4 regions of the Paenibacillus sp. FSL R5-0908 genome follow, and region 2 is predicted to be linked to each of the others. Evidence: riboswitches for the same ligand, from Rfam matches in the RefSeq annotation. Region 2 holds a riboswitch; each other region holds the start of a gene.
What was found. Region 2 has a riboswitch for cyclic di-GMP ahead of MKZ09_RS03850 (transglutaminase-like domain-containing protein). Riboswitches for the same ligand answer to the same signal wherever they lie in the genome.

Region 1: another riboswitch for cyclic di-GMP. It lies ahead of MKZ09_RS11395 (hypothetical protein); the one in region 2 lies ahead of MKZ09_RS03850 (transglutaminase-like domain-containing protein).
Region 3: another riboswitch for cyclic di-GMP. It lies ahead of MKZ09_RS03025 (choice-of-anchor A family protein); the one in region 2 lies ahead of MKZ09_RS03850 (transglutaminase-like domain-containing protein).
Region 4: another riboswitch for cyclic di-GMP. It lies ahead of MKZ09_RS01900 (anti-repressor SinI family protein); the one in region 2 lies ahead of MKZ09_RS03850 (transglutaminase-like domain-containing protein).

The regions. Positions count from the first base shown of each region.
Region 1 is NZ_JBBOUV010000001.1:2,608,665-2,616,058, forward strand. Features, by position in the region: gene MKZ09_RS11370 (RsmB/NOP family class I SAM-dependent RNA methyltransferase) at 1-1,284, shown strand, start outside; gene MKZ09_RS11375 (pseudouridine synthase) at 1,287-2,048, shown strand; gene MKZ09_RS11380 (Cof-type HAD-IIB family hydrolase) at 2,174-2,974, shown strand; gene MKZ09_RS11385 (DUF4179 domain-containing protein) at 3,100-4,713, opposite strand; gene MKZ09_RS11390 (RNA polymerase sigma factor) at 4,697-5,215, opposite strand; cyclic di-GMP riboswitch class I at 5,420-5,511, shown strand; gene MKZ09_RS11395 (hypothetical protein) at 5,761-6,165, shown strand; partial or broken gene MKZ09_RS11400 (flavodoxin domain-containing protein) at 6,155-6,670, shown strand; gene MKZ09_RS11405 (NAD(P)/FAD-dependent oxidoreductase) at 6,687-7,394, shown strand, end outside.
Region 2 is NZ_JBBOUV010000001.1:839,095-846,488, reverse strand. Features, by position in the region: rRNA gene MKZ09_RS03855 (16S ribosomal RNA) at 1-1,272, opposite strand, end outside; gene MKZ09_RS03850 (transglutaminase-like domain-containing protein) at 1,640-2,449, opposite strand; cyclic di-GMP riboswitch class I at 2,463-2,543, opposite strand; cyclic di-GMP riboswitch class I at 2,618-2,700, opposite strand; gene MKZ09_RS03845 (class D sortase) at 2,820-3,479, opposite strand; gene MKZ09_RS03840 (GtrA family protein) at 3,582-3,989, opposite strand; gene MKZ09_RS03835 (glycosyltransferase family 2 protein) at 3,976-4,956, opposite strand; gene MKZ09_RS03830 (phospholipid carrier-dependent glycosyltransferase) at 5,052-6,830, opposite strand; gene MKZ09_RS03825 (glycosyltransferase 87 family protein) at 6,820-7,394, opposite strand, start outside.
Region 3 is NZ_JBBOUV010000001.1:648,537-655,930, reverse strand. Features, by position in the region: gene MKZ09_RS03040 (Gx transporter family protein) at 4-561, opposite strand; gene MKZ09_RS03035 (NusG domain II-containing protein) at 545-934, opposite strand; gene MKZ09_RS03030 (alpha/beta hydrolase) at 1,754-2,689, opposite strand; gene MKZ09_RS03025 (choice-of-anchor A family protein) at 2,837-5,215, opposite strand; cyclic di-GMP riboswitch class I at 5,324-5,414, opposite strand; gene MKZ09_RS03020 (hypothetical protein) at 5,911-6,303, shown strand; gene MKZ09_RS03015 (ASCH domain-containing protein) at 6,503-6,916, opposite strand; gene MKZ09_RS03010 (hypothetical protein) at 7,006-7,394, opposite strand, start outside.
Region 4 is NZ_JBBOUV010000001.1:425,765-433,158, reverse strand. Features, by position in the region: gene MKZ09_RS01925 (aldo/keto reductase) at 1-740, shown strand, start outside; gene MKZ09_RS01920 (hypothetical protein) at 1,120-2,292, shown strand; gene sipW (signal peptidase I SipW) at 2,294-2,884, shown strand; gene MKZ09_RS01910 (TasA family protein) at 2,973-3,581, shown strand; gene MKZ09_RS01905 (helix-turn-helix domain-containing protein) at 3,751-4,080, shown strand; gene MKZ09_RS01900 (anti-repressor SinI family protein) at 4,188-4,343, opposite strand; cyclic di-GMP riboswitch class I at 4,371-4,455, opposite strand; gene MKZ09_RS01895 (2-oxoglutarate dehydrogenase E1 component) at 4,926-7,394, shown strand, end outside.

The DNA of each region.
Region 1 (7,394 bases), 1.8 Mb from region 2:
TATCACGCGGGATTGTATTACATTCAAGAGCCAAGCGCTATGGCACCTGTGGAACTACTTGATGTACAGCCAGGAGATCGTGTCCTTGATTTATGCGCTGCACCTGGGGGCAAATCCACACAGATTTCTGCCAAGCTCTCAGGAGAAGGCTTGTTGGTTACCAATGATCTTCATCCAGAGCGCACGAAAGCCTTAGCCAAAAATCTAGAGCTGTATGGGGTGCGCAACGGTATCGTACTAAACGAAAGTCCAGATCATATTGCAGCGGCATTCCCGCTTTATTTTGACAAAATCTTGATTGATGCTCCATGCTCAGGTGAAGGGATGTTCCGTAAAGACGAAGACATGGTGAAGCAGTGGGATTCAGGTACACCTGCCAAATATGCTGCCATGCAGCGGGATATTTTACGTTCTGCTGCAACAGCGTTGGCACCGGGAGGTACACTTGTCTATTCGACCTGTACATTTGCTACAGAAGAAAATGAGGAAATTATAGCGGAGTTTATTTCTGAACATCCACAGTTTTCGGTGATTACAGTTGGAGGCACTGGCTCATTTGCTCCTGGTTTTGGAGAACTATCAGGGACGGCAAGACTATGGCCGCATAAAGTAAAAGGTGAAGGACATTTCATGGCTGTGCTGCAGCATGTGGGGCCAAAGGTATCTGCGGAGGAACGTGATCAAGCCGAAGTTAAGTTGAGCGCAGTTACACGGAATACGAATAAAAAAGGCACTGATCATATTAAATCCGCAAACAAACCAGAAGCCAGACGAAGGAAAGAAGGTAAGTTCTCTAATAAATCTGCTGCTGGGGCTGAACGTGGCCGTCAAGGATCTGGAGAAGAGCAAGCCTTGGCTGCATATGGAGATTTTATAAAAGATCAGCTTGGCTGGGAGCCAAAAGGGTATCCGATTTTCTTCGGTGATCATCTGTACATCTCCCCACTACCTAAGGAAAGATTAAATGGATTAAAGGCGATTCGTCCAGGATGGTACGTAGGACATGTCCGTAACGGCAGATTTATCCCAGGACATCCAATGGCTACCGCGTTACACCCTGAAGAGAGCTGCCGAAGTGTCTCACTTTCCAGTACGAGTAATGAAGCTATTTCCTATCTTAAAGGAGAGACATTGTTGATTGGTCAAGAACGTCTCTCTATTAAAATAGGAACTACCCAAAAAGGATACGTTCTGGTCTGCATAGATGGTTATAGTGCAGGCTGGGGGAAGTGGCAGGACGGTGTGCTCAAGAATGAATATCCCGCAGGCTGGAGGTGGATGTAAGAATGAGCCTATCAGGGAAAACTGCAAAAAAGCAGCGTTTAGATAAAGTATTGTCCCATATGGGGGTAGGATCCCGCAGCGATATTCGTAAACAAGCAAAGCAAGGTTTAATTACCGTGAATGGTGCAGTCGTCAAGGATAGTGGATTTCATGTAGACCCTTATCACGATAAAATTGTGGTTGGCGGCGAGCTTGTTACCTATCGCGAATTTATTTATCTTATGATGAATAAGCCACCGAGAGTCCTCTCGGCAACAGAGGACAAGCGGGATCGGACCGTTCTGGATCTTTTAAAACAGGAATATGTACAGTTTGAACCTTTTCCTGTAGGAAGGTTAGATAAGGACACAGTAGGGCTGCTTCTGCTCACCAATGATGGAAAGCTTGCTCACGAGCTACTATCGCCACGCAAGCATGTCCCTAAGACGTATGAAGCTACAGTTGAGGGAGACGTAGATGCAGACGATGTAGCGGCTTTTGCGGCAGGTGTCGAGCTGGAAGATGGATATGTTACTTTACCTGCACAGCTAACTATATTGGGAAGAGAACGCGGCAGTAAAGTAATCTCACATATTTCGCTGATCATCACAGAAGGAAAGTTTCACCAGGTGAAGCGAATGTTCCAAGCTGTCGGCAAAAAAGTCACTTTTCTGAAACGAGTATCTATGGGAGAATTGAAGCTGGATGAAAGCCTGCCACTGGGAGCTAGTCGTGAACTTACGCTAGAGGAACTGGCACTCTTAAGTACAGAAGCATCAGAATAATAATATATAGAAAAAATGGTATATAAATTGAATTTGGAAACTTGGGATAGCAGTTGCGACTGAAACTTAACTCAAATAGCCAGGTTCAATATATATAGAAAAAGAAAGACAAGGATGGTGGGAGTATGAGATACAAACTGATTGCACTAGATGTAGATGGTACACTGTTGAATGATGATCACCACTTGAGCGCTGAGAATAAAGAAGCCATTGCTGAGGTTACGCGTCTTGGCGGGCAAATCGTGTTATGTACCGGCCGCAGTCCGCAGAACTCGATTCCTTTCATGGAGGAAATGGGATTATCTGGTTATGTGTTGGGTCATAACGGAGCTGCTACGGTTCGTGTGAAAGATCGGGAAGTGCTGCACCAATACGGTATGGATGCTCGTGGTCTTGACCCTTATATTGATTATTGTAGAAAGCATGATATTCATTATGATGTGAATACGGCTTTTGATATGTATGTAGATAATGTAGAAAACCTGACCAAAGAAGCCAATTATATGTATGAACACTTCCGTATCGTACCGGCTACACTGCCTGCATGGGAAGATTTCCGTGAACCGGTTGTTAAGTTTACTGTATTTACACAATCAGAAATCCTTGACGAAGCTGAACGTGAATGGCGTACTTGGACCCATGAGTACAATATTTTGCGCAGTGGTGAATTTTTCGTTGATTTGATGCATCCGGAAGCCTCCAAGGGCAACGCCTTGAAGAATCTGGCTGTGAAGCTGGGAATTCCGCAAGAGGAAGTTCTTTCGATCGGTAATTATTTTAATGATATTTCTATGCTTACATACGCGGGTATGGGTGTTGCGATGGATAATTCTCCGGTTGAGGTCAAAGCGGCAGCGAATGCTGTAACGGGGTCTAACAACGAGCATGGTGTGCGAGATGCGCTGGTTAAATATTGTTTATCTTAATTATGGAAAGCATAAAGCGGACTTGAGTCCGTTCTATGCTTTTTTTGTTGTGAAGGAAATAAAAGAGATACATAAACAGAATTGATTCTATTAAAAATAATCCGCCCTTAGATTAACTTCCTGTATTAAAGTTTAATTTCCTCGTTCCGGCTAGGATCGCTATATTTATAGATACCAGGGTTCAGTTCGATTTTTTCGTCGAAAGGGATATCTTTGTAGTTATCAATATTAGTTCCTGTAGATATCATGCCCTTAGGTGTAATTTCTGGCACAACTTCTTTGCCATTAATCCATAACGTAGTTTGGTTAACGCTTTTGAAGCCAGAAGATTTGGATGTTGATTCGACAATCAAATTTTCCCCCTCAGTATAGTAAGTGAATTCAATTTTTAACCCATCGACATCAAGTGAAGTGAACTGCTTTTCTTCTTTAGGTTTGTTTATAGTGATCCAATTCTTAGTAGTATCACGTTTCTCAATGACAGCATCCTTTAATATAAGTTTCATTGGAACATCGGACCAGTCGTTATACCATTCCGGAGATTCGAATTGAAATAAATGCTGGTAGCTTTCGGAATGATCTCCCTTCAAATTCCAACCCCCAGTGATTGTTTGATCACCTATAACCAACTGAGCGGTATTATAGTGGACAATTCCTTTTTTAAGAGAATCATTTTCATCTATTAGAATTTGGATATCCAAAGGGGTAACGACTAGCTGATCTAAGGTTATACCGGTCTTTTCTTGAAATTCAGGATTGTTATACAGTTTCTTAGTGTAAATCGCCTCACTTGCTTTTTGTCCATCTGCTTTAAAATCGAACTTCCACGTACCTGAAAATCGTTTCGCTTCTTCAATGTAACTAAAATGAAGACTAGCTTCCTTCCAATCTGATTCAGTTATATTGAAAACCTGTTCAATAAATAAATCCGATCCTTCGTTAGGCATGATGGTTGGAATTGCTTCATTCTCTTGACCACCAGTACTAACTACCAAATGGGGGTTACCCCGTCCTAAGTCAGATGGTGATGCAGCGACTTTGTAACGGATAATGGTTTGATTGGAAACATGTCGAACGGATTCGATTTGAATGCTTGGATATTGCTTAACTCCAGTATCGATAGTTTCCCCTGCTTTATGATTAGATTGTAAGGGAATATTCCGATCACGGTAAAAAATGAGATTCCGAGCTTCAAACCTGTAGTCCTTTTTATCATCCTTTAATGTATCAGGTGTCTCATATACTCCAATGAGTTTCTGGCTTTCAGGATCGTATTCTAAATAACCGTATACCTTTGCCTTGGCACCGGATTCACTAGTCATGAGGTTTTCCTCTGTAGCAAATCCAGTATATTGGGATAGATCAGAGTTAGTATCAAGTGATAACAGCATTTTCATTTTTTCTCCATCAGTTACAACACCGTTCAAATTCATTGTTACTCCTGAACTGGAAGTTTGAAGATTATACTGTTGACCGATGCCGTTATTTAATGCATTGCTCACACTTCGACCACCAATTTTATCCCAATTAATCGTCATACTAGCGAATACAGGAATGGCTACAAGTAAGAGGCAAGAGAAGACAATACTGATAGGAACAACCTTTTTATTAGACCTAGGAGTATTCTGGGAGGCATACAGATTTCTTTGACGTTTATATGCTTCTTGTTCTATGGCAGTCCACATCAAATCATAATCCGGTCGGGGAATATGTTTATCTTTTTCAAGATAGAGACTCATTACTATTCAGCTCCTTTAGTTGGGTTCCACCCATTCTATTTAGTATTTTAAGTCCCTTGTTCAGTCTGGATTTTACAGTTCCTTCGGGTATGCTCATAACTTTAGAGATCTCGGGTACAGTCAATTCGTTGATAAAACGAAGGACTACTACCATTCTGATTTTGTCGGGAAGCTGACTGTATAACCCTTGTAATTCTTTTTTAGTTTCTTGTCGATCCAAACGTTTTTCTACAGGGTTTGATTCCTCAGACCTGGATAGTAAATAATTACGTACTTCTTTCATCCACCCCGTCTTACGCCTTTTGATCACACTGTTGCACTCATTTGAAGCTATTCGTAAAATCCAAGATTTCAAGTTTCTTACCTTCGACTTATCCGCTAAGATAACTTTTACAAATACCTCTTGGGAAATATCCTCCGCATCTGCCTGATTTTTCATTAAGTAGTAACAAAAATAATATACTTGTTCTTTATAGAGCTCGAAAATTTCCCGGTCACTCATTTTGCTGCACCCCCTGTCTTTGCTGTTCTCATTAATAAGACTTATAAGCGTATGTAATCGTTCATTTTTCATTTTGATTGTAGTATTTCTTCTGAGTATCATAGCGAATTCGAATGGAAGATAAGTCGTTTACAGGTAATTATAACCATGATAAAATTAGCGGTGGGACATGCGTCCGTAATCTAATTAAAACTAATTGAATGTCCGCGTTAAAGGTAAAATCATCGAAAGATGATGACACAAAGCCATGGGTCTAAAGCCTTTCGACAGAAGGAAATGATCGCCAGGCCGCCATAGGGATGTCTTATGAAGCATAAAGGATTGCTCTAAGAATATGTAGTCTATTTTGAGCTCTTTTATTATTTCGACCTATACGGCGTTACATTATCACAAGGGGCCGAAAGGGGAAGTACATGAACAGTTTTTTCAAAACAATAGGTACTAGTTTGGCAGTAGGTGCTTTATTGCTGTCCGGAACGATCGGATGGATGTCTAATCCTGGAGTCGTGTCTGCAGCTACAACATCAGCAGTAACTGCGGATCAAATGATCAGCAAAGTAACAGCAGCCTCCAAAGCAATAAAGAATTTCCATCTGGATGTGACCAAAAAACAGGATATTCAAAGCGGCGGGGTGCGTGTCAGCAACACCAACACTCTGAAGCTGGATATCAGCCGTCTGCCGAATTTTGCCGCAGCAGGCACTGTCGCTAGCAGTCTTTTAGAAACATCTTACAGCTTGTATGCTAACGATAAGGAGTTTTACTATCTTGTAGATGGAAGTGAGCTTATCGATGAATCTGAAGACGATTCTTCAGGTTACGACGATGACGGGGAGCCGATCGATCCTGATGCACAGTATTGGCTTGGACTGGAGAAAACGGAATGGGAGGCCTTTTACTCTAAAGGCCAATACGATCCTGTTTCCATGCTTGATTCGGTTGAGCCGTGAAACGACGCAAGGAAAAAAGGCAACCATCGTATATACCACCATCAAAAACAGTACCAAGAAGATGGCCAAAATCATACAGGATTGCTTGCAGGAAAATAATATAGAGACAGAGGTCTGGGATGCAGATAAAAGTAGTGCCACTGATATTCTGAACAGCATAACGTCAGCGGACGCGGTCTTTATTGGCAGCTCCACTAAATACGCGGACATGATTGGGAACCTGGAGAACATTCTGAAAGAATTGCACAATATGAATCTGGAAGGTAAACTTGCTGCAGCCTTTGGCTCCTACGGCTGGAGTGGTGAAGCCATTGAAGTCATTCAGGATTATCTGAATGGAACAAACATGACGGTGCAAAGCACATCTGAGGTTATTAAAACCACGGGGATGACACATGTAGAGTTCCCTGTACGAATCAGATTTTCCCCGAAAGAGCCTGAGAAAGTTCAAAAAATTAAAAATGCGGCTGAATTTGTTTCGGATTTGCTGCTGAGTTCATTTTAGGGAGGAGGAACATAGGATGACAAAACATTACGTTATTGTTGGCGGAGGAGTAGCCGCCGTCCATGCCGCCAAAGCCATCCGTGATCAAGACGCAGAATCGGAAATTTCGATCCTAGGGGAGGAAAGTCAACTGCCCTATAACCGGATTAAGCTGACCAAAGGGCTGTTTACCGACCTGCACAGTGAGAAGGTGCTGATTAAAAAGGAAAAATGGTACCGCGATAACCGTATCTCCGTAAAAACCTCGACCCGAATCCGTTCTGTCCACCCGGACCGGCAAATAGTTGTGACAGAAGATGGGCAGAGTGTTTCTTATCATAAGCTTTTATTGTGTATGGGAGCGAAGAATCGTGCACTCTCCCTTGAGGGCTTCGCCCTGAACAATGTTCATACCCTCCGGGATATGAACGACGCGGACAGATTGAAAGAAAACCTGCAGGATGGCAGCCATGTAGCCGTAATCGGTGGGGGAGTGCAGGGAATCGAAACCGCTTGGGCGCTGCATGAAGCTGGATATCAGGTAACGGTGATCGAAGCTTTTCACCGGTTGATGGGCAGACAGCTTGATGAGAAATCCTCACAGCTCCTTAAAGAGAACCTTGAACAAGCAGGTGTGAAGGTTATTCTTCGAGCTGATGTAGCGTCTATAACAGGAACTGAGTATGTTACCGGAATTACGCTGCACGACCAATCTCATTTTTCCTGTGACCATGTAGTCTACTCT
Region 2 (7,394 bases):
GCTTCCCGTTGTACCGGCCATTGTAGTACGTGTGTAGCCCAGGTCATAAGGGGCATGATGATTTGACGTCATCCCCACCTTCCTCCGGTTTGTCACCGGCAGTCACTCTAGAGTGCCCAGCCTTACCTGCTGGCAACTAAAGTTAAGGGTTGCGCTCGTTGCGGGACTTAACCCAACATCTCACGACACGAGCTGACGACAACCATGCACCACCTGTCTCCTCTGTCCCGAAGGCCGCTGCTATCTCTAGCAGATTCAGAGGGATGTCAAGACCTGGTAAGGTTCTTCGCGTTGCTTCGAATTAAACCACATACTCCACTGCTTGTGCGGGTCCCCGTCAATTCCTTTGAGTTTCAGTCTTGCGACCGTACTCCCCAGGCGGAGTGCTTACTGTGTTAACTTCGGCACCAAGGGTATCGAAACCCCTAACACCTAGCACTCATCGTTTACGGCGTGGACTACCAGGGTATCTAATCCTGTTTGCTCCCCACGCTTTCGCGCCTCAGCGTCAGTTACAGCCCAGAAAGTCGCCTTCGCCACTGGTGTTCCTCCACATATCTACGCATTTCACCGCTACACGTGGAATTCCACTTTCCTCTTCTGTACTCAAGCCACCCAGTTTCCAGTGCGACCTCAGGTTGAGCCCAAGGTTTAAACACCAGACTTAAATAGCCGCCTGCGCGCGCTTTACGCCCAATAATTCCGGACAACGCTTGCCCCCTACGTATTACCGCGGCTGCTGGCACGTAGTTAGCCGGGGCTTTCTTCTCAGGTACCGTCACTCCGGTAGCAGTTACTCTACCGGACGTTCTTCCCTGGCAACAGAGCTTTACGATCCGAAAACCTTCATCACTCACGCGGCGTTGCTCCGTCAGGCTTTCGCCCATTGCGGAAGATTCCCTACTGCTGCCTCCCGTAGGAGTCTGGGCCGTGTCTCAGTCCCAGTGTGGCCGTTCACCCTCTCAGGTCGGCTACGCATCGTCGCCTTGGTGGGCCGTTACCCCACCAACTAGCTAATGCGCCGCAGGCCCATCCCTCAGTGACAGATTGCTCCGTCTTTCATTCTTCTCTCAGGAGAAAAAAGAAATTATCCGGTATTAGCTACCGTTTCCGGTAGTTATCCCAGTCTGAAGGGCAGGTTGCCTACGTGTTACTCACCCGTCCGCCGCTAAGTTACTTTGAAAGCAAGCTTTCAAAGTAACTCCGCTCGACTTGCATGTATTAGGCACGCCGCCAGCGTTCGTCCTGAGCCAGGATCAAACTCTCCAATTAGTATTGAAAAGAGCGATATGCTCATTTTGAAACATCTGACGAGAAAATTAATTCTCTAATTTTGGATTTCACTTGCGTGATTTCCTACTCACTCGTTGTTCAGTTTTCAAAGATCAAGTTCTCGTTGGCGCCGTTTAATGTCTCAGCAGCAACTCTTATAATATATCATGTTGTTTTCAGAAATGCAAGCTTTATTTTTCGAAGCTTTTTATCAGCCTCGTCTGTATCGCCTGTACGCTGTCTAACAACGCTTACCTATAATACCCCAACTATTAATAGAAAAGCAACCCCTAATATAAAAATAAACAACTAGCTTAATGATTAAGCTAGTTGTTTATTTAATATCGTTATGATTCTAGCGATTAATTTAATAGTATTTTGCCGCAGTATATTTGCTCGAGGCTTTAATTAAATCAGTTTTCTTATCGCTCTTTGCAAGTCCTGCATCCACTGTAGTATCAATGGTAACCCACTTCCCATTAAGCAACACTTCATTCCATGCATGATATTGCGTAACGTAGCTTGTATTCCCCATTACCAACTTAGCAGGAACATCTACACTCCGCAGCATTGCGGCAAAAAGAGAAGCGTAATCATAGCAAATCCCTTTTTTAGTAGTCAATGTCTTATCGATGCTTGGAATATAATCAGTAGTTACACTATTAGCAAGAGAGTAATCATATTGTACATTCGCAACTACATAGTTATAGATCGCTTTAACTTTCTCTTCGTCTGTTGTTTTGCCTTGTACTAATTGTTTAGCTTTGACAATCGCTTTATCAGAAGAACTCCATTTCACATTCTGTACGGAGCCCAAATATACGGAATTCGAGTCACTCATGGTTACGTCTACTACTTCGGAATATAACGCTTTGTATTTATTGCCGGTTGTGTTCTCCAGAACAGAAACCTTATAAGTCCCATTTCCTTGTTGCAAAGGGAAGTCCTCAGCTTGTCCAGAAGCATACAAGTTATAAGTATAGCTGCTGTTATCTTTGGTGATCATGAGTTTGATTCTTTTATCTTTCGGAATATCATAGTTAATACCAATAACACCTTGAGCCACTTTGGATGTAATCAACCAGCTGGCATCTGCACTTGCAGCTTGAGCTGTACTTACCGGAACTGAAGTCATTAAGACGAACAACGCCACCAGCATAAAATAAACCTTTTTCACGGATAAAACTCCTTTCGGTAGCTGGCTGCCATCCTTTCGGGAAGGCCCTTTAGCTTTGCGTCCCTACCTTTCGATAGGTTTGCCGTTATCGTATAAGCTCTATCTGTTCTAGCTTTACTAGATATAATTGATAGAATCCATTTGAAACAAACAAAAAAAGCCTCTTCATTCGGTAGCTGGCTGCCATCCTTTCGGGAAAAGGCCCTTTAGCTTTGCGTCCCTACCTTTCGGAAGGTTTGCCGTTATCGTGTTTAGCTTTTATAGTATAATACTATCATATTTATAGATGTGAACAAGACCTAATTTACTAGATTACCCATTATTTTATAGATATCTCCCGGTATTTGTGTTTTCTTGTCATTCACTATTCTCATTTTGTTAATTTGGCATGAACAATCAGCCGATGCGTTGGATTCACTAGCGGATCACATGTAATTAAAGTAAGAATCTTATCCTTGTCATTCCCGTCAAGAACAGAGACATCACTCGGATCTACAACAGAAATATCATACACCTCATAGTTAAACACCAGATCACTAGTCTTTACCGTGATGACATCCCCCACAACAACCTCATTCAATCTGTTAAACAAACGACCCGTAGTTCTAGCCCGATGCGCCGCGATTGCAGCATTTCCGATCTCTCCAAGGGGTGCCGTTTCTTTCATATGGGCTGCAGCATGTTTCATATTAGCTTTTGTAGCCCCTTCTAATACAGGCAGCTTCAATTCAATCTTATCGATTTCAATTAGTGCGATTACCTTGCCACCGACTTCAATCTCCGGTTCAGGCTTTTCTGTCTCTTGGGGTTGGGGCTGTGCCTGGGCATCCAGAACCGATTCCTCTGCTAACAGCTGAGTAACTTCAGCATACCTGCTCTTCAAATCTGGTTGGGGTGCACTATCGGCAGTGCTTAGTTCAGCCGTTTCTAATAACTTCTCCTGCTGCCTGTCGTTGTACCATTCGTTAGCTGTCGGATATAACATGATAAGTATCCCAGCCAGTATGAGTAGATAGGAGAATTTACGCAATGTTATTCACCTCCGTATATTGTTTTTATGGATATATACAAATCAAGCAGAAACAGTTACTTGCCTTTAAGCATAGCAACTCCTTCTGCCTGAAATTAATGTTTAAAATACCCATTTACGACTTCCAAAGAAATTGATGATCACCGTGATAAAGGTAACCAGCACCTTAGAGATCAAGACTTGAATACCTAGTTTGTCTGTCAACAGATGCATTAACAGCAGTGATATTCCGAGAACTACCAGATTCAGCACGATAAACTTGACCAGCTGCACGCGGTCGAAGCCTTCTTTATTCCCCCGGTTGCGATCACGAAAGGTAACTTTTTTATTCAAAATAAAGCTATTCGCCGTACCTGCACTATAGGAGATCACCTGCGCCAATGCGTATACCATCCCTAGTGAATTCAACAATGTAAAAATCACAAAATCAATCAGCGTATTGAGTAAACCTACGGCATTAAATTTGAGGAACTGTATGAATGCAGCGCGCAAGTTCTTATCTGACATCATTGTGATCCTTCCGGCGGTCCAGTTGTTCTTCGTTCTGGTAGCCTTTAGTCTCACTAACAATATATAGCGGTCTATCTTTAGACTCGTCATAAATCCGTCCGATATACTCCCCAATCACACCCAACAGCATCAGAACGATACCGTTAAAGAGCAGATTGACGCCTACAATGGAAGCCCAGCCCGGAACCGTCCAGGAGGTGAAAAATATCCTTTGAAACAAGACGAAAAATAAATAGAGAAAGCTAGAGAATGAAAGGAAGAATCCAATATACGTAGCAATCTTAAGCGGCTTATGTGAAAAAGAGGTGATGCCATCTAACGCAAAACGAATCATTTTCTTCAGCGGATATTTGGTTTCTCCGGCAAAACGTTCTTCCCGTTCATATTCCACCATAGTCTGCTTGAAGCCAACCCAGCTCACCAAACCTCGGACATAACGGTTCTTTTCTTTAAGTCCCCGCAGGACATCACATACCTTACGGTCAATAAGACGGAAATCGCCTGTATCCGTAGGAATATCCACACTTGTCATACTGCTGAGCAGGCGGTAAAAAAGCTTCGCGGTGACCTTTTTGAACATCGTTTCTCCGTGGCGCTTCAGGCGTTTCGCATATACAACGTCGTAGCCCTCTTTCCACTTCTCGATCATTTGCAAAATGACCTCCGGAGGATCCTGAAGATCAGCGTCAATAACAACAACCGCTTGACCTTCGGCATAGTCCATGCCAGCTGTAATCGCTACCTGATGTCCGAAATTACGCGAGAAGTCAATCAGCTTGACATGCTCGTCTCGTTCACAAATCTCCCGAATCATCTGGGCGGAACGATCACGACTGCCGTCATTGACGAAGACCAGCTCATAAGTATCGCCGCACTCGTCCATTACTTTTTTCAAACGTTCATAAGTATGGCTAATTACTTGCTCCTCATTGAACATGGGTACAATCACACTATATCTGGCTTTCACCTTTATTCCTCCTACAAGCTTTTTGGAGCGTTACATCCATCTATACTTCATAATAACGCTGCATACATAAACTTATTTTATAGATTTTATAAATCCTAGAAAACCCAAGTAGGGAACCAACGCAGCATATCTTTCACGTAATCTCCACTGACCTGCATCCCTGACAGTACCGGGTAGAAAGCGATAAAGAGCAGCAAAGCAACGGCTACATAGACATACTGTACGTAACGGGCCTCAGGGAATTTACTATCCAACAACTTCATTATATATACAATACCAAGAATCATAAATGGTACCATAGCAAAATAATGGTAAATAAACGTTTCTCTTGGGACAAGCATCCACGGAACATATTGCGAGAAGAAGGCGATCCAGATCATGTAGAGGTTCTTATCTTTACGTTTCAGCGTAATCCACAGCGTTGCCAGCATCGCAAAAATACCCGTCCACCAGATAAGAGGATTCCCCATAGTCACTATACTGCTGACCTGACCTTCCGGCAAACCTTCACCGCCGCTAAAGAACCAGACCGGTCTCTTCATAAACGGCCATTGCCACCATGAGGAAGCAAAAGGATGTGTAGCTACAAGTTGGCTGTGGTAGTTGTACATGTTCTTTTGGGAATCAATCAAACCTTTTATAGTGAAGCCCTCTGCTGATGCAGATAACCCCGGTACAAAAGATAAGCTATAAATAATTACTGGAATAATTACAAAGAACCCGATACAACTAGCCAACGTAATAATAGTCTTTTTCCAAAAAGAATCTACTGCTTCACGACAGGTGCCCAGCAATTCCTTGTCTTTAATCTTCCCCTCGGCCAGCAGGCGTCCGGAGGCTTGGTATTCTCTGTAGCGTTCAAAAAGGGAGATAGCCAGCATAATGGCCAGCCCTGCTCCTCCATAGAGCACAATCCATTTCGAAGCTACGCCGATTCCGAAGAATAAGCCAGACCAGAATAACGGAATTAATGTTTTTCTTAAAGGCTGCTTGTAGAAATTCATTGTGTAATACCGCTGCATAAAATAGAACATCAACATAATGAAGAATACTCCGTATACGTCAATCGTGGAGATTCTTGTCTGTGTGAAATGCATGAAATCCAGTGCAAACAATCCTGCCGCGAGGGCGGCGTATTTGCTTTTCTTAAACAAACGAAGCGCCATTACATATATGAGAGGTAACATGGCAACTCCGAACAAGGTTCCGATAATACGCCAGCCGAATGGATTGACTCCGAACAGCTCCATACCTATGGCAATCAAAAGCTTGCCAAGCGGTGGATGCGTATTCTCGTAAGGCACTATCCCGTGTGTATATTCATAAGCTGTTCGCGCATGATAGATCTCGTCAAAATAAGTGCTATTCATAAAGTTAGAATATTCCGGAATGAGCGACTGCTCGTCAAAAAGATTAGCCGCTGCTCCTCTTTTAGGAACTGCGTTAGCATCCGGTGTCACACCGGCAATAGGAAGAGGTTTTCTTTCTCCCCCCTGCTCATAAAAGGCCATTTCGTTCAAAGTGAACCCTGGAGATGTAACTGTAAACTTCACATATCTCGCAGTAACGTTCAGGGGTTGGCTTTTCCAGATGAAGACATTCCCGACATCCTCACTGACATCCATCGGACTGCTCCAGACCTCAGGATTGTCGCTGAATTCCAGCTTGAACTTCCCCGTGCCCACGCCCCCAAAGATATTGACCCGTTCCAATGGTTTACTCTGCCCCAAATCTACATAGAAGCTTTCACCACTGGCAGCAGGCTCCCATAAGGTCTCTGGAGATTTAGTAGAGCCAAGATTATATAAAGCAAGCGCTGCGTAAACGGCCGTAATAGCTATTATGCATATCCAATCTATACGCTTAAACTTCATCGTTAAATCGCCCTCCCTTCTGATGCGGTTTAATTTGCCCGACAACTCTCAAATCTTCTTCATATTGTTCTTCCGGTGTAATTGGTGCTGGAAGAGGTTTTATTCCCTTGCGGACATACACATCGTATCCGATATTCAGCATATAAAGCAGTAATGCTAGATTAGCTATAGCAGTCACTAATACGATTCCGTCTGCACCCGGGCTAACATCTGCATTCAGGTGGGACAAGGTGTACGCCACATTGATGTATTGCGTTAAGCTGAATCCGAGAAACAGCGATAAAAAGCGGCGGTCCTGACTTTCTATATAAGTAAACAAACAAAGAATAAGAGCAGGGAACATATAACGTTCATGCATTTTGGTGCCAAGCACAAAGACCACTACTATAAGCACCATCCCGATAAAATAGGATTTGGTCAGGTCCAAGCGATCCTTTTTAAAGGAATAAAATGCCGCAACAGCTACAGCCACTAAAATAAATATGAAGCCCCATACACGGTATGGAATGCCAAGCCAGGTTAGATCAAGGGATGACCACATCGGATCAGTCAGTGCATACAGAT
Region 3 (7,394 bases), 190 kb from region 2:
TAATCAGTCCAAAAATTCTTCAAACAGCGATATTTTTGACAATGACGCCACCAAATAACGGACTGCATAGCCCACGGCAATTCCTGTTACTACCCCAGTGATCAGCAGCATGGGAAGATAATAAAAAATACTAAGTGATGCAAATACCATAGAAGCTGCCAGCAGCTGACCGATATTATGCGCAATCCCACCGGCTATACTAATTCCGATCAAGCTTATACTCTTACCTTTGCCACTAATCAGCATCAGCACAAACATAACAACAAAGCTAAAAAGTGAACCAAATAAACTAAACAGCAAGCTTGAGAAGGTACCTAGCAGAAATGCAGTAAGCAGTGTTTTGAGGATGACAAGCAGCAAAGCATCCCGTCCACGTAAAAAATAAATACAAGTCAAAATCATAATGTTGGCCAGCCCGAGCTTAGCACCCGGCACCAGTCCCATCCCGGATAACGGAATCTGTGCCTCTATTAAACTTAACACTACTGCCACTGCGGCGAAAATCGCAATAATCACTGTTCTTTTTAAAGCTGTTGCAGATTCACTACTGGACATAGGCATCTATATCATCCTCCCCCGACGCACTGGTGATTTCGACTAATACTCTATGCGGTAGACAGACAATCGTCTGTTTGGGCAGGGTAATAAAACCAAAACCTAGGCAAACTTTATCAGCGCAATCGGCATCGTACATTTCAATCCCGTAATCATGCACCTTCAAAATGTTATAGCCGCGTTCCGTGCGGACCTCAATGGTTTGTTCTTCTTTTGTAAGCTTTACCGTTTTAAATAACTCACCGTCCACCGTTACATTGGCTATGAGATTTTTACCGGCCCCACCTTTGTCATCATTGTCCGAAAACCATCTCGGTACGAGAAAAGCGAGCGCAGCAATCAATACGATGGAAATCAGCCACACATCTGCGCGTTTCATAAAAATCTCCCTTATTTTTTAATTAAAATCCAGACTTATTAATTATAACGGTCTACCCTCAATCCTTCAATCAATGTTGGAGTTTATTGTCAGTTTTAGAGAGCTGTTCACAAAATAGGCACGCAAAATAACCCCAGCAGACACAACCCATTCGTCTCTGGTATTTTCAGTTGTAGTTTGTAGCGTTTGCAAAAATACCCAACTTACATTTTAGCCCATTTGCACCGAGATCGCCCATCTCCTCTGGTTTACTAGCTTTTCCGGAATAATTCACAATTAACCCAATTTAAGTTACTTTCAAAATCTAAGCGCTCCTTATCGAGGTTTGTTTCTCTCTAGAATCAAATAAACCTTATCTTGGAATTGATTATTATATTTGCCTTTTAAACAATAGTGTGTTATATTTATATGGTATTTGTTTTTCGATATATTGAATATCCCCACCAAGAAGATGTCAGGCCGACTATTATACACATCGGCATTTTGGACAAAGAGGCTTTATGTTTTCTTGCAGTACTCTTCCTTTTTATGAGATTAAATTCGAAATATAGCATTCCGATTCACACTGGCGCGGTCAATGGAGCCGCAAGGGCAAAAGAGAGGTAGGGCTTTTGTCGTATTGGAAGGATTATTCTCGCCACACGGCTGCTGGAAATAACAAGGAATCAAGACACCCGTTACTCACGAACGGCGGGGGATGAATATAACGAGAAAGCATGACGGTACGTTCCTTATTCAAGGACTACGTCATGTGTGGAAAAATATAGGCGCCCGATAACCGCTACCTAGCGGATATCGGGCGCTGTCTACGTTCAGGACTTATTTTACATATCGACTTACAAAAGCTGTTACTACATCTATATACCCCGCCTTATCCGTATCATAAGACAATCCATGCCCCGCTTGCGGTACTATGAGCCTCTCTTTTGGACTCTGACATGCCTCATACAATTCATTCATCATAGCAAAAGGTACAAAGTTATCCGCATCCCCATGAATAAAAAGAATCGGAACCTTCGCTTTCCGCACTTGTTTTAATGCAGAGGCTTCACCAAAACCATACCCCGCCTTCAAGCGGGTAATTAGACTTGCACTTTGTACGAAAGGGAAACTTGGTAAGCGATACATGCGTCGTAGTTGGTAAGATAATTGTGCTTTTACTGAGGTATAAGCGCAGTCCGCAACAATAGCTTTTACCTGCGGCGGAAGATCTTCCCCTGAGGTCATTAGCACTGTAGCGCCGCCCATAGAAACACCGTGAAGCACAATTTGAGCACTGGGTCCAGTCTTTTTAATCATGTATTCAATCCATTGCAAATAATCTTTTCGTTCCGGCCAACCAAAACCAATGTAATCCCCTGCGCTATCTCCATGCCCTCTTGCATCGGGAATTAGGATGTTAAAGCCTAAGTTCTCGTAGTAGATTTTGGCGTACGCCCCCATATCCTTTGCTTTACCTGAATAACCGTGGGCTAGAATGGCTGTGCGTCCCGCAGCACGATTAGATTGGAGTAAGTAACCTCTTAGTTTAAGTCCATCTGCAGATACGATCTCAATATTCTCAAAGCTCTGGCGAGAGACCCAATCCTTCCCCTCCCCCCAAGAAGCTCCGGCAACCGGAGGATCAGCCTTCAGATTAGGATTATTACTTAGAAATACCTTTGGCGCTCGTTTAATAGCAATACCATAGAAGAAAAATCCCACATAGATTAGAATCCCTATGATGATTACAGCGCTAATAATGAACCATATCAATTCGCCTTCGCCATCCCCTCTTCATTTCTTTTGCAACAAGAGTATACCATCTACTTAGAATGCACCAAACTATCGCAATCATGACATACAAATAGAGCCGCCATCGGGACACCCCCCGAAAGCGACTCTATGTTGCTCTACCGTTTATTATTTATTCTTTTTGGAGAACTTGGTTCTCATTAATAATCCGATAAGTGCAAAACCTAAACCTGCTACATAGTAAGGTGCAGGACTTGATTCACCCGTCTTTGGCAATTCCTTCACAGGTGGCTTACCTAATGGGATCGTATCGTCTACTACGATGATTTCATCAGGTGTTGGTGTTGGTGTCACTGCCGGTACCGGACCTAATGGGATCTCATCATCATCAACAAGTACTTCTGTGCTATTCGACGGTGTTGGTGTTGGTGTTGGTGTTGGTACTGGCGCTGGTGTCGGCGAAGCTACAGGCCCAAGCGGCACAGGATCTTCTGCAAGAACTATAGTGCCAATTACGGATGATGGCGTTGGTGTCGGGAACACCGAAGTCTCTGGTGTCGACGTTGGTGTTGCCTCAGGCGTTACCGTTGGTGTTGGTGTTGGTGTTACCTCTGGCGTTACCGTCGGTGTCGGTGTTGCTTCTGGTGTTACCGTCGGTGTTGGCGTTGCTTCAGGCGTTACCGTCGGTGTCGGTGTTGCCTCAGGCGGCGTCACTGTTGGTGTCGGCGTCACTGTCGGCGTTGGCGTTGGTGTCGGCGTCGGCGTTGGTGTCACTGTTGGCGTTGGCGTCGGCGTTGGTGTTACTGTCGGTGTCGGTGTCACTGTCGGCGTTGGTGTCACTGTCGGCGTTGGTGTCGGCGTCGGTGTTGGTGTTGGTGTCACTGTCGGCGTCGGTGTTGGCGTCGGCGTCGGTGTTGGCGTTGGTGTCGGCGTTGGTGTCACTGTCGGCGTTGGTGTTGGCGTTGGTGTCACTGTTGGCGTCGGCGTTGGTGTCGGCGTCGGCGTCACTGTCGGTGTTGGTGTCGGCGTCACTGTCGGCGTCGGTGTTGGCGTCGGCGTCGGTGTCGGCGTTGGTGTCACTGTCGGCGTTGGTGTCGGCGTCGGTGTCGGTGTCGACGTTGGTGTCACTGTCGGCGTCGGTGTTGGTGTCACTGTCGGCGTTGGTGTCACTGTCGGCGTTGGTGTCACTGTCGGCGTCGGCGTTGGTGTTGGCGTCACTGTCGGCGTCGGTGTTGGTGTTGGTGTCGGCGTTGGTGTTGGTGTCACTGTCGGCGTCGGTGTCGGTGTTGGTGTCACTGTCGGCGTCGGTGTTGGTGTCGGTGTTGGTGTCACTGTCGGCGTCGGCGTCGGTGTTGGCGTTGGTGTTGGTGTCACTGTCGGCGTTGGTGTTGGTGTCACTGTCGGCGTTGGTGTCGGCGTTGGTGTCACTGTCGGCGTTGGTGTCGGCGTTGGTGTCACTGTCGGCGTGGGACATGGTGTTGGCGTCGGTGTCACTGTCGGCGTTGGCGTTGGCGTCACTGTCGGCGTCGGCGTCGGTGTTGGCGTTGGTGTTGGTGTCACTGTCGGCGTTGGTGTTGGTGTCACTGTCGGCGTTGGTGTCACTGTCGGCGTCGGTGTCGGTGTTGGTGTCGGCGTTGGTGTCACTGTTGGCGTTGGTGTCGGCGTTGGTGTCGGCGTTGGTCCAGGTTCATCACCATCGTATGGATAGTGGTGAAATTCACCACCACCAGTACCTTTGAGTGAAGCCGCCACTAAAGTACCGTTAATCTGACCATTAATAAAATCAACATGAGCATAGGGGGCAAGTATGCTTCCCATTACACCTATGCCTGCCATATCAAGATACGCAGCTTGGCTAAAGTTAAGCAAAATTTTCTTGCTGTTCAACACGTTATTAGGTAGAAATCCGAAGTTTTTCATTTTTACGTTAGAACCATCAATATTAATAATTGCAGTAGATCCTGAAGGAACATTTATTGTAATTCCGTAGGTATTAGAGACGTTATCTCCTGGAACATTAAAAACATTGACCGCAGGATCTGTACCTGTCAGGGTAAGGCTGCCATATTGGTACACTGTTGTTCCATTCGCCGGCAATGCTGCAAGTTCTGCTGATTTGTCCTTCAAAGACTGACCTACGGCTGAAAAGTCAATCGTACTCCCCTGTCTTTTTGTACCACCCTTGAGGAGCGTTACATTCCCTGAAAAATCTCCCCCGTACACGATATTCCCATAAACAGTACCTCCGTTGAAAGTAAGATTCCCTCCAACAACAAGTGTGTCAGTCAGGGAAACCTCTGCAGCGTTCAACCTATCTCCAACACTATAGTTGGTTAAGTTAACGTTACCTCCAGCAGCAAACCTTCCTTCCGTATCCGAAACTGTTGTTATATCCCCTAGAATAAACACGTTGTAGACCGCTGCAATTCCCAATGTAGAAGAACTACTAGCTCCAGCAACTCCAGCTCCCAATGAGGAAAGCCCACTACCTACCGTCAAAATCCCAGCTAATACAAGCGAGAGTAACGGTTTTATTCTTCTTTTCAAATGGCACACCTCCTAAAACTATGATTTATATTAATCAGAATAATTACCAGAAACTCTAAAGGACCTAACAACAAAAAAGACCGCCAAAAAGAAGTGGAATTCCCTTCTCATGGCAGTCGGACGGTCATTGTGCCTTTAAGACACTTTAGACTCCTGGACTTTGCGTCCCGCCCTTTCAGACGGTTTGCTATTATCATGACTATATATATGTATTACACTGCAAGTCCAGAACTGGTAGCTGAAGCATTCTATCCAATAACAGTCTATGACTTTTAATACTTTTGAATTAATAACAGTTTAGCGCCCGACACCCACAATTGTCAATCAATTCCTTTCGATAATCCCCCCGCATTAGTACCACACAAAAAAAGCGCCTAAAGGCGCTTCGCATAAGGTTTTTCATTAAATTTTAAAGTAACTGTATATAGCCCAATATGGATATCCATAAGGGAACACTCAGAATTAAACCAAAAAACAATCCACGCTGGAGGCTGCCCTCTTTTTCCATCATAATTCTCCTTTATGTGCGTCCGATATATTAATTTTTATTATTACAATTTTTAATATAATTTATTCTTCGTTATTTAGTTGTGAATTTAATCACATTGGATAAGCTGTTTAGAAATACCATTGATTATTTTTGGAATATCGGGGTAGAATACGAATATACGTTCCTATTAGAGGTGATGAGATTCATGCATAGAGCAGAAAGCAGGGACAACATGCTGGTGAAATCTTATTTATTGCTTCCGATGATTTTATCAGCTTTCGAACGGGACTCCGCCATTTTATCTACACACTTACGAACACCCGCCCCTTATCTGGAGGTGCTTGGAACAGCTGCTGCAGTAGCTACAACAGATCTAAGGGATGTTCGTGCAGAAATGAGAAGACGGGGAATCAAGGTGTATGAGCAAAACAGACTTAATACGGGAATTGAAGCCAAGTATATATGTCGTGGCTATCACGAACGAATGCTGCTGTTGAATGACATTGTTGCGGCTCAGGCTGCCATCCATATGCGCAGATACCTAGGGCTGGATATTTCATCTTTTAAGAGTTACGAAGAACAGTACCAGATTAAGTAAAGCTGTATAGAAGCCGCTGCGCTCTCTCCCCCCAATCAATTAGTGAACAAAAAAATAGGCCTTACCATGGGAGTTGGCAAGACCTGAGAGAGATATACCACAAAACACTGGGGGGTGTTTGGTGTCTCTAATATATACCTCGAACCTGAAAAAAAGCTGATAGGCACATAAAAATTACATTAAAAATATTGTTCGCCGTTCAGAAGTGATTAGAGTGCTCCCACAAGCTTAGCCGACCTTTAGCTGGAATCGGATGGCTTAATGGATGAACCCCTTCAAGCTTCCAAGCAAACCGTCCTTCGCTATAGTCGCCAAAATCATATTCGTTCCCATTGATCCATTCCCTTAAATCCACCTCTGGAGTAACCACATAACATCCCGCGAGCTGACCTGTAGCAATAATAGCTCCTGTCGGCAAATTATTCGCTGTATAGCCATGTCTCGCCAATACTGATTTGTACGGTTCCTGTTCACAAATCTTTTTGTCGATCCGCATCCCGGCATGAATGCCTAACTCGCCGCGGTAGGCTGTTCTCCATGAACGAGTTTCAAACTCTTTTTCACCAAGAGCAATTAAGGTCGCCCAAGGCTGCCGTATTGTTATACACCGCATGATAATTATCCTCTCCTACGAATGACCCTGAAACGATCACCTTAGGCTTGCATATTCAGAGTATGGTCACAGTAATTCATAAGTATAATTTATGGTCTCAAAAAATTCATGCTAGTAATCAAAATATGGGTAATTCCAAAAATAGCACATGGAACGAGGAGGAGATAGTTTTTCATCCAAAGTCCAACGAAAAAGAAATACAAAGGCGGCATGCTTGCAATTCCTAGTATCAGTAACCACGGAGCAACCACCCCATTATAATAGAGCATCCAAGAAATATAATAGGCTGCCAAAAACAAAACTGCTAGTCCAATGTAAAGGTTGCTGTTACTTCCTTCGCCTTTGTTTATCAGAACAACCATAAGAATAACCGTCAACACTCCAAACAATCCTTCTATAATATTCAATGTTTTATGGGTGGAACTGTTTCCAGTAAGCACATTATTTGCAGGAGGCACTAACATCCAGATTATATTAG
Region 4 (7,394 bases), 410 kb from region 2:
GACTACGTGAAGAAATCATAATTCAATCTAAATGTGGGATTAAGCTAATGGAGCCTGGAGACAGCACTAATACGTTTGATTTCTCTGGCCAACATATTCTGAACAGTGTAGATGGAATATTGTCACGACTTGGGACCGAATACATTGATATTCTTTTACTGCATAGACCCGATCCCTTAATGGATCCCGAGGAAGTAGCCTCCGCATTACATCAACTGAAAGCCGCTGGTAAGGTTCGTCATTTCGGGGTTTCCAATATGAGCGCCGCTCAGATCAAGCTGCTGCAGACTTATTGCGATGAACCTTTTATCGTAAACCAGCTGCATATGAGCTTGGCTAAGATCAGCTGGGTGGATGCTGGAATCAGTGTAAATCGTGAACCCTGGAAGGATATTATCTTTCCTGAGGGAACCCTTGAACATTGTCGAATGGAGAACATTCAGCTTCAAGCCTGGGGGCCACTCGCCCAAGGTCTATTTAGCGGGCGTTCATTAGAGGATCAACCGGAGAATATCGTCCAAACAGCAGCTATGGTTCAACAACTTGCAGATGAAAAGGGAACGACACCCGAAGCCATTGTACTAGCTTGGCTAATGACACATCCAGCTGCCATTCAGCCTGTTATTGGAACTGTGAATCCGAAGCGTATTACTGCCTGTGCCGATGCGGACAAGCTGGAGCTTAGCCGTAAGGAATGGTACGACTTGTATGTTAGTTCACGTGGTTCAAAACTTCCGTAACATATACATTTATATTCTCAACTTCATTACTCCGCTTATACCCGGCTCGCGTTTTACTGCGAGCCGGGTATTTTTTTGCCAATCCCCTAATACAAATCGTTCTTTATTGCGAATATATTTAGTAATCGAGCGATATAAGGAGTTATTTAGAGATAAATAAACATTATTGTTCTTTATAGAGTACAAATGCGTGTTATTGGCAGTTTTCTTTTTGATTTATTCCATGTATGATTCATTACAGAAGTTGTTCTTAATAAAGAACGATAATAACGAACCAAAGAAACAGACATTGAGGGGAGGTATTCCTCTGAGACCCAGATCAGCTAGGAGAAGACCTAGAAGAAACAGGAAAATTGGATTACGTATACTGCAATCAGGAATGGCTGTCTCCGTCTTATTTCTATACACCTCGCAGCAAGTTGGTGGTACCTATGGAGGCTTTGGAGCTGCTACGCAAACCACTAGCACGATTAGCTTTTGCGAAGTATTTCCGAATTCGATCAAGGCACTGCTTACAGAGTTCAAAGAGCATGTTAATCGAGCGCTCACTTTAAAAGAATCACTACAACCCTTTCCCTCATCAGCTAACCACTCGGACGTTTCAGGAATAGAAGGGATGTCGCTGGAAGAGCTTGATGTCGCTGCACAAGAGATTTCTTCGCAAATAGCGGCGCTTCAATCCCAAATAGATAGCGTTAACGAGCAACTGGCGTTTAACAGCCAAATTTGGAATCAAATCCACAATGAGCTAAGTGCAGCAGCAGCCTTACTCTTCCAGATAGGAGGATATATGACTTCTCTAGATTCCAATTGTCTAGAAATCAAGGATGAGCAATTTTTCAGAGATTTACAAAGCAGCCTGAATCAAAGCGGTGTGATCTCGGAATCCTTGAATGCTTCCTTAAATGGAGTTATTAGTTACCTAACCTCCATACACGATGTCGGTCTTCCATTCGCTTCGGTAGTTACCAGTGATGTTTATGGACAACTTGAATTACGCGAAGGAGAGTTTCCACAGCCACTGCCATTCCTGATTACCTTCACTCAACCAGACGGCGTGATCTCTAGCGACCTCACCTCCACTTATGAAGCTCTAAATACCGAATTGACTAACCTTAAAGAATCGGCAACCTCAGGTATCACTACCCTTCAAGATAAACTCCAAATGATCAGTCAGACTCGCGAGCAAAAACTAGAAGAGCTTGAAAAAGCTCGGCTAGAGGAGCAAGCAAAGAAAGAAGAAGAAGCGAAGAAAGAAGAAGAACGTTTGGCTGAGGAGAAAAAGCAACAAGAAGCCGAGGATAAAGCGAAAGCTGAGGCAACCCCTCCAACGTCAGGTGAAGCTGCTCCGGAAGCCCCAAATAAAGAACAACCGGAAGCCCCACCCACTGACCCGGTTAACCCGGAAATTGGCGAAGAGCTCACAATTCCAAAAGATGTCCCTCAGCAAGAGGTTCCACAAGAGACGGCAAAGGCGGAAGACAGTACGACTTCCCCGCCGGTAGCAACCCAAGCTCCTTCGGACCCTCAACCTGAGAAAGGTGGAGAATAAGATGCGGATTAAAAAATTTATCAATAATACCCTATCGAGCTTAATGCTTATGATCTTTATTCTGCTGGTGGCAGCCGTAGTGTTATCCAAGGCCTCCGGCGGTGAACCTGCTTTCTTCGGATATGAGATCAAAACCGTACTCTCAGGATCGATGGAACCTGGAATTCAGACTGGCTCAATTGTCGCATTAAAACCCGGAGGGGATATGAATCGTTTCAAACCAGGCGATGTCATCACCTTTAGGAATGAAGATAATCTGCTCATTACTCACCGGATTGTAGAAGCGACCGTCAATAACGCTACGGGTGAAGCTGTTTATCGCACTAAAGGCGATAACAACGACGCACCCGACATGAACCCTACCAGTTCTGCGAATGTTGTAGCTCAGTATACCGGGGTTACTGTACCCTATGTCGGTTACGCTATGAATTTCGCGGTTTCCAAAGCTGGAAGTGTAGTCCTCATGATCGTGCCTGGCTTGATGCTTCTGCTCTATGCTCTGTATACCTCTTGGAAGGCTGTAGCTGCATTAGAAAAGAAAAACGCTGCCCTACTGCCAGCCTCACCGTCCCCAACAGAAACACAGCCCTAAGTTGATTGTCCACTTCCGCTTACGAACCGGAAGATACAATATATAAATTTTATAAAAATTCAACACAAATTTGAGGAGGAATTTTATTATGGGTATCAAGAAAACATTGGGTCTTGGCGTAGCATCTGCAGCACTGGGTTTATCATTAATCGGCGGAGGAACCTTCGCATACTTTAGCGACACTGCGCAAAGCACAGCTACATTCGCAGCGGGTACACTCGATCTGAACTCTGACCCTTCTGTCATCGTTAATATTCCTAACCTGAAACCAGGTGATACTGTAACTAAATCCTTCAAATTGAAAAACGATGGTTCGCTCGATATCGGATCTATCATTCTGAATACATCGACTCAAATCACGGATGCTAAAGGAGATAACTACCTTGATTTAGCCGAGTTCATTAAAGTTAAATTCCTTAGAAATAATGACAAAGGAGTACCTATCGTCTCTCCTGAAAATGTAGTTTATGAGACTACACTTGCTGCTTTAAAAAGTCAGCATCCGGATCTCGTAAAAAATACAGGTTGGGATCAACTCTTTACCGAAGCATCCGGTATTAAAGCCGGTACTAATGACAGCTTCTCCGTCCAATTCGAATTTGTTGAAAATAACCAAGATCAAAATATTTTCCAAGGCGATAGCTTGACACTGACTTGGGATTTCGTAGCTAAACAAGGCGCGAAAAAAGACTACTAAGATCAATAAAGTAATTTAATAAAATACTCGAAGAGCAGCAGATCCTGAATCCGGCCACGGATAAGCAGATTGCTGCTCTTCTCTTTACAATAAACTTTGTCCGATTTATTGATATTTGCTATACTAATAACAAAAATTACGGAGGGGCGTCAGCATAGTGCCACAGAATATGGGCCAACGTATCCAGCAGCTCCGCCTAGACAAGGGTTTCTCCCTATCTGAGCTTGCGGACAGAGCAGATGTGGCTAAGTCGTATCTTAGCAACGTGGAGAGAAACATCCAATCCAATCCATCCATCCAGTTTATCGAAAAGATCGCTGATGCGCTTCAGGTATCCATTCATGCCCTACTCTATGGAGAACCCAATGATGCAGAGGAATCACATTTAGATTCGGAATGGTTCCGATTGGTGCAGGAAGCTATGGACTCAGGCATTAGCAAACGCGAATTCAAAGAATTTCTGGACTATCAGAAATGGAAGCTCGATCAAAAGGATTAATACTTCCTACCAATCTGGTACGATCCTCTCTTCTACTAAATCATATCGAAAAAGGACACAGCGAAGAACCGCTGTGCCCTTTTTCGATATGTAACCCCTCTAATGTATTACTGCACGATCTGCACAGTTTTCTCATGAAAGAACTGGCGGATTTCATCTGCCTTAATGCCAGCCTTCTTAGCTGCTAATAATAAATGTACCCACTCTTGATCCAGATCAATAAACTGCTGTTCTCTGTTGCTACCCTGGTTGGACTTTTCCAAAAAATCTCCCCCTAAGATTTTACGTCCCCAGGCAATCCGGCTGTCATAGTATCTCTACCTTAGACCCGCGACTTTGTGCCCCTGCCTTTCGGCAAGTTTACCTTTTACTGGACCCTTTTCACGAAAGGATCTACTTAAAAAACTATAAAATTACTATCTGCAATAACATTATACAAAAAGAAAGCGGAAAAGTGTGTCGATTCCTGGTTACTTTTTATTTTAAAAACGAAAAATAAAAGATTTTTTTTCAAAGATCTTGTCCGATTATCACGATACTCGTCCGTTACATAAAATAAATTGTACTAGCAAAATAAATATTTACTGACCTAATAGTTAAAAATAAGGATAATAGAATCATTTTAATAGGCCTTTAGAATGGGTAATGAGAAGAAACACCCTTCTTTTCATTAGAACAAGCTAACCCATACCATTTTGCGAACGTATTGGACGAAAGAATGAATTGATTACAGTGGCTGAAAGTAGCACAATAAGATGAGAAATGAAACCGCAATCATCACAGCTCCAGTAAGCGTTGACACAAAATGTCACGTATGGAGTTCATCCGTTAAGGAGGATGTATTCATGGCAGCCAAAGAGCCCTATAACGAATCCATTTGGAGTAAGTATTACGGACCCAATTTAGGCTACATTCAAGAAAGATATGAACAGTTTGTGAAAGATCCCTCCACCGTAGAAAATAATTATCGCGAGCTTTTTACAAATTCGGGACCTCCTCCCCTAACTCCAGATAGCGAACCGGCTCCTCAGCCGCGCATCTCGGGAGACACCGAATGGCTTAGAAAAGCAGTAAGAGCTTCCAAGCTAATCGCCAATATTCGTATATATGGCCATATGGCCGCTGAAATTGATCCGCTGGTACGCGATCAGAATCCCATGGCAAAATATCTTGAGCTTGAAACCTATGGGCTGACCCGCGAAGACCTGATCGCACTGCCTGCAACGCTTATATGGGAAAATGCGCCGAATGATGTGCATACCGGATGGGATGCCGTGCAACGTATGCGTCAGGCATACACCAAGACCATCGCCTATGAGTTCGGGCATGTGCATGAAGAAAAAGAACTGCAATGGCTAAATAGACAGGCAGAATCCACCAGCTCACCAGCACCCCTAAATAATACAGAACGCAAAGAGCTCCTGAACCGCCTGATTCAGGTAGAGCAATTTGAAACCTTCCTCCACAAGACTTTTGTAGGTCAGAAGCGTTTCAGTCTTGAAGGCAATGATGCTCTTGTACCGATGTTAGATGAAATCGTACGTGCTGCTGCACATGACGGTGCGGAGCATATTTTGATGGGCATGGCGCATCGCGGCCGCCTCAACGTTCTTGCACATATTTTGGGCAAACCTTATGATATCATATTTTCAGAGTTTCATCATTCTCCGAACAAGGAGCTTTTCCCTTCCGAAGGCTCTACAGGCATTAACTATGGCTGGACAGGTGATGTGAAATACCATCTCGGTGCAGACCGTGCTGTCCGTGAAGGAGAAACCGTACGCACAAGAATAACACTAGCGAATAACCCAAGTCACTTGGAATTCGTCAATCCTGTCGTGGAAGGTTTCACTCGTGCCGCACAAGAAGATCGGAGCACTGCAGGACTGCCGAAGATTGATACCAGTAAAGCTATGGCGGTGCTGATGCATGGCGATGCTGCTTTTCCAGGTGAAGGAATTGTTGCAGAAACGCTTAATATCGGCAAACTTCAAGGTTATCAAAATGGTGGGACGATCCATATCATTGTTAATAACCGAATTGGTTTTACGACTGAAAGTGAAGATTCCCGTTCTACGCATTATGCGAGTGACATCGCCAAAGGGTATGAAATCCCGATAGTCCATGTCAACGCTGATGACCCAGAGGCCTGCGTAGCAGCCGTACGTTTAGCTAGCGCATACCGCCATCAATTCAAAAAAGATTTCGTAATTGATCTCATCGGCTACCGCCGTCATGGTCACAACGAAATGGATGATCCTGAAACCACACAACCTGTTGTCTACGGTAAGGTTCGCAATCATCCGACCGTCTACAAGGTTTATGCAGAGAGACTGAAAAACGAAAAGGTTCTTACCGCCGAAGACGTACAAAAGATGAATGCTGAAGCAGAAAGTGTATTGCAGCGTGCGTACGATAATATGAAGGAAGGCAATCATAAGAAAAAAGAACCCAAAGCCTTCATTCCTCTACAAACGGACCGCGCAGCGGCAAACACTACAGCGGTATCCATCTCCAGCCTGCAGGAGATCAACCGTGAACTGTTGACGGTTCCTGCTGGATTCCAGGTTTATCCGAAGCTGGAGCGCATTTTACAACGTCGTAAAGATGCACTGAATGAAGGTGAAAAGGTCGACTGGGCACTGGCTGAAACGTTAGCCTTCGCTACCATTCTGAAAAATGGAACGCCCATCCGACTGAGCGGTCAAGATGCCCAACGCGGAACCTTCGCACATCGCCATCTGGTGCTGCACGACAGTAAAACAGGAGATTTGTTCTCCCCACTACATCAGCTAAGCGATTCCCGTGCCTCCTTTGGCGTATACAACAGTCCATTGTCAGAGGCATCAGTATTAGGCTTTGAATATGGTTATAATGTGTTTGCACCGGAAACCTTCGTAATCTGGGAAGCACAGTATGGTGATTTCGCCAACGCGGGTCAGGTTATTTTTGACCAGTTCATTGCCGCTGGACGCGCCAAATGGACACAGCGCAGCAATCTCGTCATCATGCTGCCGCATGGCTACGAAGGACAGGGACCTGAGCACTCCAGCGGTAGGCTGGAACGGTTCTTGCAGCTATCCGCTGAAGAGAACTGGACGGTCGCTAACCTGACTACCGCTTCGCAATATTTCCATCTGCTGCGGCGCCAAGCAGCGTTATGCGGGCAGGAAGATGCTAGACCGCTAGTCATTATGACGCCGAAAAGTCTCATTCGGAATACGCGCAGCACTTCTGCCGGAACCGAGCTGGCTTCAGGACAATTCAAGCCTGTATTAGCTGAATCTTTGCTTGGCCAGAAACCAAGTGAAGTT